Regions from separate parts of the Muricoprocola aceti genome, predicted to be linked through region 1. Evidence: predicted binding sites of a transcription regulator. Region 1 holds the regulator's gene; the other holds the start of a gene.
What was found. The regulator NrdR, encoded in region 1, represses ribonucleotide reductase genes. The targets are predictions, from matches to a motif close to CACAANATNTTGTG.

Region 1 (5,221 bases):
CTTTTTTTACCCTGATAAGGATTCGAAAAAGAGAAGAAAAGGAGCAGCTCCTGTATCCGGTGACTTTAAGATTTCATGGAAAAGAAAAAAAGGTCCAGGCACTCTGGGACAGTGGTAATCAGCTGACACAGCCGGTTACCGGACGCCCGGTACATATACTGGAACTGGAAGCCCTGATTCCTTTGCTGACTGTACAGGAAAACAGGGAACTGCAGACTATGATGGACCTGCAGACTGTAGAGCAGCCATCTGGGATCTTTTCACTGGTACCTTATCAGAGTATTGGAAAAAAATACGGACTGCTTCCCGTCCTGCAACTGGATGAGATTCAGGTGGAAACAGAAAAAGAAATAATAAGTACACCAAATGTTCTGGTGGCAGTCAGCAGACAGCGTTTCAGTCAGAATGGAAGCTGTCAGATGATCCTGCACCAGTCTCTCAGACAGATAAACAGATAGAAATGAGAAAGCGGGAGGGAATAGCAGATGTTTGCAAATGTAAGAATTCCGGATGCCATGCAGATGCGTATGCTGGCACCGGCATCACAATTCATGTGGAGAAGACCGAAAGAGGTCTGGTACATAGGAGGCAGTGAGGTATTGCCTCCACCGCTGGAACCGGAGAAAGAAGCGAAAGCAATTGCCGGTCTGAATGGGGCAACACAGACAGAAGCTAGGGAAATGTTGATTGAACACAATCTGCGCCTGGTTGTATACATAGCAAAAAAATTTGATAATACGGGAGTTGGTGTAGAAGATCTGATCTCCATCGGAACGATTGGACTGATCAAAGCCATTAACACCTACAATCCAGACAAAAATATTAAACTGGCTACGTATGCATCCAGATGTATCGAAAATGAAATTTTGATGCATTTGCGCAGAACCAATAAAACTCGCATGGAGGTATCTTTTGATGAACCTCTGAACGTGGACTGGGATGGAAATGAACTCCTTCTTTCTGATATCCTGGGAACAGATGAAGATGTGATCTATCGGGATATGGAAATGGAGGTAGAATACCGGCTTTTACGCCGCGCCATATCCAAGCTGTCTGACCGGGAACGGATGATTATCCAACTGAGATTTGGACTTGGAAACCGAGACGGAGAAGAAAAAACACAGAAAGAAGTGGCAGATATGCTGGGAATTTCCCAGTCTTACATTTCCCGCTTGGAGAAGCGGATTATCGGACGACTGAGAAAAGAAATCGTTCGGTTTGAATAAGAAAACAAATTGTCAAGGACTATTAATTTTTATATTTTACGTCAAATCGAATAATCAGTGTTTTTTGTGAGAATTCTTTTAATAGAAAAATGTTCAGGAGGATTCTTGCAATGGCACTGAATAAAGTAGAAATATGCGGAGTAAACACAGCAAAATTACCGGTTCTTACAGAAGCAGAAAAGGAAGCATTATTCTGCAAAATCAAGCAGGGAGACCGGGAGGCAAGAGAACAGTATATCCGGGGAAATTTAAGACTGGTACTCAGTGTAATCAAAAGATTTTCCGGAAGTAATGAAAATGCAGACGACCTGTTTCAGATCGGTTGTATTGGACTGATGAAAGCGATTGACAATTTCAATACAGAACTGGATGTTAAGTTCAGTACTTATGCGGTACCCATGATTATAGGGGAAATCAGACGGTATCTCAGAGACAACAATGTCATCCGGGTTAGCCGTTCTCTTCGGGATACAGCCTATAAGGTTTTGTATACAAGAGAAGCATACACCAGAAAATATTTAAAAGAACCAACCATCAATGAAATAGCCGAAGAAATTGGAATTGCAAAAGAAGAAATTGTATACGCAATGGATGCTATACAGAATCCGTTAAGTCTGTATGATCCGGTCTATTCCGAAGGCGGAGATGCACTTTATGTCATGGATCAGATCAGTGACAAGAAGAACAAAGAAGAAAACTGGGTAGAGTCTATTGCCTTAAAAGATGCCATGGATCGTTTAAATGACCGGGAACGTCGTATTATAGATATGCGTTTTTATGAGGGGAAGACACAGATGGAAGTGGCAGAAGAGATACAGATTTCCCAGGCACAGGTCAGCAGACTGGAAAAAAATGCATTGAAGATTATGAAAAACTATCTGAAGGCATGACGAGGCAGATGTATGTGCTCCCGATCAGAAAACGGCGGCCGCAAGTCAGTGCCTGGGTGGATGAGGATCTTCCAGTTCCACAAGAATGATTTCCTCTCCAATCTGACAGATACAGCGCCAGGGAATCCGGCACTCGTGTTCTCTCCCGAACCAAGAAGAAAAACGACCAGGACCAGGAACGATCAGTGCCAGTACCTGACCGCTTTTCGGGTCAATATCCACGTCAATGACACAGCCAAGGGATGCACAGGAACATACGTTAATAACCTCTTTCTGACGAAGTTCACATAATCTCATAGGATACCTGAAAAAAATTTCTCTCTATTAGTATATGCAATTGACACAGAGACTTCTATTAGGCTATACTTAAATTCGGGAATGAAACGAAACAGGGGGACAATAAAGATGAAGTGTCCATTTTGCAATAAGGATGATACCAGAGTAGTGGATTCCAGACCGGTGGATGACAACAGCTCCATTCGCCGCCGGCGTATGTGTGATGCATGTGGGAAGCGGTTTACCACTTATGAGAAGGTAGAGACGATACCTCTGATTGTGATCAAGAAAGATCAGAACAGGGAACAGTACGATCGCAGAAAGATTGAGAACGGAGTGATTCGTGCGTGCTATAAGCGGCCGATATCTGCACAGCAGATCACTGCAGTGGTAGATCAGATTGAGACACTGGTGTTCAGCAGAGAGGAACGGGAAGTCAGCAGTGAAGTGATCGGGGAGATTGTCATGGATCAGTTGAAAGAGCTGGATCCGGTTGCCTATGTACGGTTTGCATCGGTATACCGTGAATTTAAAGATGTGAATACCTTTATGGATGAACTGAAAAAGTTGTTAAAATAAAAGGGATGAAGTGGGGAGCTGTTATGCAGCTCCCTGCTCTTTATGAGGAAGATTCGATTGAAGAAAAGAATAAATGAAATACGAAATGGAAAATTTGAAGATCTTCAGAATACGCTGGAACTGTCAGAGAATGAGATCAGCGGAAAGACGGTGGAAAAAGAGAACTTCTGTGGAAGATTCTCAGTCCTGTCCGGAAATGAAAAAAGTATACAGGGATTTGTATATTCCACCAATCCCAGAATGGGAGTAAAGCCGGACAGTTTCAATGGGATTGGAGAGACCATCCGCTATGAGGCAGATGTGACGGGCCTGGCTGCGGGAGAAGCACTGACAGGAGAATTTATACTGAATACTTCGGCAGGTGAATATCATCTGCCCTATCGGATTGCCATCGAAGGAAGAACAGAAGAGAAAAATAAGAATGTGATGCCGCCACTTACCAGGGAAGAGTTTACTGCACTGGCCAAAGAAGATTTTGGACGGGCTTATGTGTTGTTCCTGTCAGGTGGATTCCGCAATCGGATTCGCAGCTGGGCAGCTGGCAGTACGAGTCTGTATGACGGGCTGCTGGCTAAGGGAGCTTCCTATCGCTGCCTGGAACAGTTCCTGGTAGGAATAGGGCAGAAGGAAGCAATTACACTGGAACCGGAGCAGGACTATATAGTTCTTTCACATGTGGCAGAGACCAGAAAAGAAGAACTGGTGATACGGAAAAATACCTGGGGATTTGCCACGCTGCAGATTTCATGTGATGCACCGTTCCTGACATTGGAGAAGACACAGATTACGACAGAAGAGTTCCTGGGAAGTGTCTGCCATGTTGGATTTGTGATTCACAGAGAAAAGCTGCATGCCGGTAAACAGTTCGCACGGATTTCTATTTCCACAGGCCAGGAAGAAACCTGTTGTACAGTAGAAGTACAGAGGGAAAAGAAAAGCAAAACTTCCGGGACACTGCATCAACAGAAAAGAGAGACAGCCCAGATACTGAAAAGTTATATCGATTATCGAACAGGAAGAATTGAGCAGAAGATCTGGGGCGAAGAAACACTGCAATCACTGGATCGCTATCGTAGGGCAGAAGGAAAGCTTATTTTCTACGATTTGTATGAAAGTTATGTACTGTTTCAGATGCAGGATACCATTCATGCAGAACTGATTCTGGGACAGACGCAGGAACGAAAAGAAGAATTGAAGGATCCCCGCTGGCAGAGCTGCTATCTGTATCTGACTACGATGCAGAATAAAGATAGAGAGTACATGGAATATGTGAAAAACAAGATTGCAGAGCTGTATCTTGAGGAACAGGAAAGTTGGATTCTTCAGTGGCTGATGTTCCGTGTGAACGGGCAGATGTACCGGAATGACGGAGAACGTCTGGAAGAGATCAGAAATAAATATCAGCAGGGATGCACCAGCCCGGTGATGTATCTGGAAGCATGGGAGATCTTGAAAAAAGAACCTCTGATGCTGCGTAGACTGGAAGAATTTGAGATACATCTGCTTGCCTTCCTGTGCAGAGAGAAGCTGTTTGATCCGGAGATCAGTGGCCAGGCGGCACAGCTGGCCGGACGCATGCAGAACTTTCATCCTGTATTATTTCGGGTGTTGACAGCGTGCTACGAAGCAGCCCCAACGGGCAATTTGCTGACGGCAATCTGCAGATTACTGATAGAAGGAAGAAAAGGGGAAAAGAAATATGCCAGATGGTTTGCCCTTGGTGTGATGCAGGATGTCCGAATTACCGGTTTATATGAATATTTTGTAGAAACAGCGGATCATCTGGATGCCGGAGAACTTCCAAAAGCAATCAGATTATATTTTGTATACCATAATACACTGGACACAACACGTAAGGCTTCTATTTATGCAGCAATTATCCATAACCGTGAACAGGATGAGGAAAGCTATGCCAGCTATCGGAAGGTGATGGAATTGTTCATGGAGGAACAACTGGCAGAAGGAAAGATCAGCCGGGATCTGGCTCTTTTATATGAGACTCTTCTGGAAGAAGAAGTCATGAACGAAAAACTGGCAGCAGGGCTGGAGAAGGCATTGTTTACTTACGAAGTAACCTGTGATATGCCGGGACTGCGTCAGCTGATCGTGATCCATAAGGCTCTGGAGCAGGAGCAGCAGGTGGCGCTGCAGGATGGCAAAGCACTGGTGCAGATACTAAATAGCGAGCATGTCCTGCTGGCAGAAGACCGGGAAGGACAGAGATATGCGGCAGAACCATTCTGTCATAAG
Region 2 (5,221 bases), on a different contig from region 1:
TGACCGCCTTGCAAGCCCTGTACGACCTTGTTTTTGTGGGCTTACAACGTGTGTGAGTATAACATAGTACTCACAAAAAAGCAAGCCCCGAATCTCTTCAGAGCCTGCTTTGTTTCTTACTTTTTCTCTTATTTGCAGAGTTCTTCTGCCATGGCGTCCAGCTGCTGAAGATTTTCTTCTTTTACTGCTGACATAATGGTGCAGCTGTTTTCCAGCCATGTGATATCTTTGCTCTTTTCAAATTTTGCACGAATGACTTTTCCTGCCATTGGTGCCCAGGAACCATTCTCAATAATACCAATCGTACGATTCTGATAGTTACGTTCTACCAGTTCTTCTACGAAGGTTCTCATAAATGGGAATGCTTCTCCGTTATAAGTCAGGGAAGCCAGCACCAGCTTGCCATAACGGAAGGAATCTTCTACTGCTTCTGCCATATCGCAGCGTGCCAGATCAAAGAGAGATACCTTCGGGCAGCCTTTTTCTTCCAGCTTCTGTGCCAGAATCTCTGCTGCTTTCTTTGTATTTCCATAAACTGAAGCGTAAGCAATGACAACACCTTCTGATTCTACTTTATAAGAAGACCAGATATCATATTTTTCAATATAATGTCCCAGGTTCTCTGTCAGAACAGGTCCATGAAGCGGGCAGATGATCTGAATATCCAGTGCTGCAGCCTTCTTCAGTAAAGTCTGTACCGGTGCACCATACTTTCCTACGATACCGATATAGTAACGACGTGCTTCGCAATCCCAGTCTTCTTCCACATCCAGTGCGCCAAACTTTCCAAATCCGTCTGCGGAAAACAGTACTTTTTCTGTGCTCTCATAGGTAACCATGACTTCTGGCCAGTGTACCATCGGTGCAAATACAAAATTCAGTACATGCTTTCCAAGTTCCAGTGTTCCGCCGTTCTTTACTTCCAGCTTCTGATCCTTCAGATCCATCTCAGGGAAGAAATTTGCCATCATGCCAAAAGTCTTCGCATTTGCTACAACGGTAGTCTCCGGGTATGCTTTCATGAAATTGCAGATATTCGCTGCATGATCTGGCTCCATATGCTGTACTACCAGATAATCCGGCTTCCTTCCATCCAGAACTTTAGCAACATTTCCCATCCATTCTTCTGTAAAATGGATATCTACTGTATCCATCACTGCAATCTTCTCATCCATAATTACATAAGAATTGTAAGCCATACCATTCGGCACATCATACTGTCCTTCAAACAGATCCACCTGGTGATCATTCACTCCTACATAAAAAATACTATCTGTAATAAACATAGGTCTTCTCCTCCGTTCGTAGCGTAACTATTTATTTTCCATTTTCAATCGCCATGCCCTCATTGTAGCACAGGCACTCACTTTCTTCAATGTACTTTTCTTTTATATTTCCGTAAAAGAAAATCGTTCTTTTGTGCCGGTAGCATCCACATCATAGACCAGTGTTCCATCCTTCAGTTCCTGCTTCTCCCAGGTCAGTTCCTGATCCTTCACCTTGCTCCGGATCCAGGCATCTGTATCTTCTGTCTCAATCTCTTCGATAAAAATATCCCGCATCTGGTTGTTAGCACATTCATTAAAAATCTCCCATACTACCTCATAGCTCTTTTTCATGCCTGTTCCCCACTCTTTCTGTACTTCTTTACGGTCTGATGGAAAATATTGCGTATCTTGGACTTACGTTCGGTACCGTATCCTTTAAATCCCTTGACACGGTTCAAAGCTGCACGATGACCGCTGCCCATGCGCTTTGTCACACGTTCCAGACTTTCTCTGATAAAACGAAGTCTTTCCTCTGCCAGACGATCGCTGGCTGCCTGTTTCTTTTCCTCCAGAGCCTCTCCTGCTGCCTGACTCCTCTGCTGCACGGTACTGACGAACTGCTCCATATGCTGGTTCAGTGCTTCTTCCATAGCTGCTACATTCCGTTCAAATCCAGTCAGTGCAGATACGGTCAGTGTGGCATCTGCTGCCAGCAGAGCCATGAAAATCAACGAAAACAACTCCATCAGAATCGGAGTAATCCATGTCGTAGCATCCCTGGTGACCGGTGCGATCACATAGATAACCAGCAGCCCTGCCACACCAAATCCTACCGAAGCCGGAAAGCAGACTCTTCCGTTGATATTCAGTGGCACATCACTATAATCCCACCAATATGCATGAAACAGCTTCTCCAGCCCCCAGGAAGTTACATACTCCAGTACAATGCTTCCAAAAAACGCTACCAGAAATACCTGCCACCAGGTATAACTGATCTCACCCTGATTCTGACTGGTAAACCAGTCCATTAATGCCATAATCGTTGCTGCTCCTACTCCATAGATCGGACAGACCGGACCATACAGAAAGCCTCTGTTCTGCCAGGATCCGCTCTTCACGGTGCAAAAAATGGATTCATAAATCCAGCCCATGCAGCTGAATATGACAAAATATACAAAATACTTACTGATCCACATATGATTCTTCCCCTTACTGTCGGTTTTGGTTACTGCCATCATTCTAACACAGGCAAATCCTTCTTTACAAGTTCCAACATTCTTCCTGGCTTTTCCAGGATTCCCATAAATACAGGCTTTCCGACTGTCAAGTAGAAAAACCCGCTATTTTTTTCTCCGATTTTTAGTAATTATTTTCCTTTTCATTTCCTGTATAATGAGTTATCATAGTACTCGGGCACCAGATATTGTGTTTGCATAATATAATTAAAACTATATCTGGTTGCCAGAGCAGAGCTTTTTCTGTTAGAGTTTTGCCCTTTATTTTAAAGCATTTTATTCTGTCCGGTCTGTCCATGGCAGAATATTTTCTTGATTAACATAAGTTTTTTAGATCTGAGGGGTAATTATGAGTACAACTATCACAACCAATGTTATTAAACGAAATGGAGAAGAGGTTCACTTCGATCTGGATAAAATCGTGAACGCTATTAAAGCAGCGAATAACGAAGTAGACCGCCTGCATCAGCTGAATGATTATCAGATTATGGCCATTGCTGATACCATTTCACAGCAGATTCATCGGATGACCCATGCGGTGAACGTGGAAGATATCCAGGATATGGTAGAGACCGGTATCATGGAGATGCGTGGGTATGAGGTAGCACAGAAGTATGTCCGCTACCGCTACAAGAGAGAGCTTTCCCGGAAAAGTAATACCACTGACAATGGTATTCTGGCACTGATTGACCATATGAATGAAGAAGTCAAGCAGGAAAATTCCAATAAGAACCCGGTGATCAACTCTACCCAGAGAGATTATATGGCTGGTGAAGTCAGCAAGGATCTGACCCGCCGCGTTCTGCTTCCGGAAGATATTGTGAAGGCACACGAAGAAGGTATTATTCATTTTCATGATTCTGATTATTTTGCTCAGAAAGAGCATAACTGCGATCTGCTGAATCTGGAGGATATGCTTCAGAATGGTACTGTCATCAGTGAAACTATGATTGAGAAGCCACACAGCTTCTTTACTGCCTGTAACGTTACCACACAAATTGTTGCACAGGTAGCCAGCAACCAGTATGGCGGACAGTCTTTCACCTTGTCTCATCTGGCACCTTTTGTCGATATCAGCCGCCAGAAGCTGCGTAAAGCGGTTATCGCAGAGCGTACCGAATGTGGTGAGTCTCTGGATGAGACGATTATCAACAAGATTACCGAACGCCGTCTTCGTGAAGAAGTCAAGAGCGGTATCCAGACGATCCAGTATCAGCTGATCACTCTGATGACCTGTAACGGTCAGGCTCCTTTCGTTACGATCTTCATGTATCTGGATGAGGTTCCGGAAGGGCAGACCAGAGATGATCTGGCTATGATCATTGAAGAAGTACTGATCCAGCGTATGCAGGGTGTGAAAAATGAAAAGGGTGTATGGATTACTCCTGCATTCCCAAAGCTGATCTACACACTGGATGAGGACAATATTACCGAAGATTCCAAGTACTGGTATCTGACAGAGCTGGCTGCAAAATGTACTGCCAAGCGTATGGTTCCGGATTATATTTCTGCCAAGATCATGCGCGAGCTGAAGAACGGCAATGTCTATACCTGTATGGGATGCCGCTCTTTCCTGACAGTGGAAGATTCTCAGCGCAATCCGGATGGCAGCCACAAGTTCTACGGCCGTTTCAATCAGGGCGTAGTTACCCTGAATCTGGTAGATGTAGCATGTTCATCCGATGGTAATATGGATAAATTCTGGAAGATTCTGGAAGAACGTCTGGAGCTCTGCCACCGTGCTCTGCGCTGCCGTCATGAGCGTCTGCTTGGCACCGTATCCGATGTGGCACCTATCCTGTGGCAGCATGGTGCACTGGCCCGCCTGAAAAAGGGTGAGACCATCGACAAATTATTATACAATGGTTATTCCACCATCTCTCTTGGCTATGCCGGCCTTCATGAGATGTGTGTATGTATGACTGGCCACTCTCACACTGCACCGGAAGGACATGACTTTGCCCTTGCTGTCATGCAGAAGCTGAATGACAAGTGTAAGGAATGGAAAGAGGCCGAGAACATCAGCTATTCTGTTTACGGTACTCCACTGGAATCTACTACTTACAAGTTCGCCAAGTGCCTGCAGAAGCGTTTTGGCATTATCCCAGGCGTTACCGATAAGAACTATATCACCAACAGCTATCATGTACATGTCGCAGAAAAGATCGATGCCTTTAACAAACTGAAGTTCGAGTCGGAATTCCAGAAGCTTTCTCCTGGCGGAGCCATCAGTTATGTGGAAGTACCGAATTTGCAGACCAACATTCCAGCTGTTCTGTCTGTGATGAAGTTTATCTATGAGAACATCATGTATGCTGAGCTGAATACCAAGAGTGACTACTGCGAGAACTGTGGCTACGATGGTGAGATCAAGATCGTGACCGATGATTCCGGCAAACTGGTCTGGGAATGCCCAAACTGCGGCAACCGTGATCAGGCAAAGCTTTTTGTAGCAAGAAGAACCTGCGGATATATCGGTACTCAGTTCTGGAATCAGGGACGTACACAGGAGATCAAAGACCGAGTGCTTCATATGTCCTGTGGAACGTGTGAGTAAGTTTCCCGAAAAACGAAAAAAAGGATTCGATCAGATCGGATCCTTTTTTTAGGAGATCTAGCGCTCACTTACAAGGAGGTATTTAAGTATGTATGTTGGCGAAATCATGAAAGCGGACTGTGCAAACGGAACCGGTACCAGGGTATCTGTCTTTGTATCCG

Region 2: the regulator NrdR is predicted to act here: its motif matches at 2,683-2,696, upstream of nrdD (anaerobic ribonucleoside-triphosphate reductase).

Annotation. Positions count from the first base shown of each region.
Region 1 is NZ_JAOQKE010000028.1:11,877-17,097, reverse strand. Features, by position in the region: gene OCV47_RS14695 (sigma-E processing peptidase SpoIIGA) at 1-458, shown strand, start outside; gene sigE (RNA polymerase sporulation sigma factor SigE) at 516-1,226, shown strand; gene sigG (RNA polymerase sporulation sigma factor SigG) at 1,337-2,116, shown strand; gene OCV47_RS14680 (YlmC/YmxH family sporulation protein) at 2,162-2,413, opposite strand; gene nrdR (transcriptional regulator NrdR) at 2,522-2,971, shown strand; gene OCV47_RS14670 (DUF5717 family protein) at 3,029-5,221, shown strand, end outside.
Region 2 is NZ_JAOQKE010000005.1:91,230-96,450, reverse strand. Features, by position in the region: partial or broken gene OCV47_RS06730 (FprA family A-type flavoprotein) at 132-1,286, opposite strand; gene OCV47_RS06725 (hypothetical protein) at 1,389-1,619, opposite strand; gene OCV47_RS06720 (putative ABC transporter permease) at 1,616-2,464, opposite strand; gene nrdD (anaerobic ribonucleoside-triphosphate reductase) at 2,853-5,060, shown strand; gene nrdG (anaerobic ribonucleoside-triphosphate reductase activating protein) at 5,149-5,221, shown strand, end outside.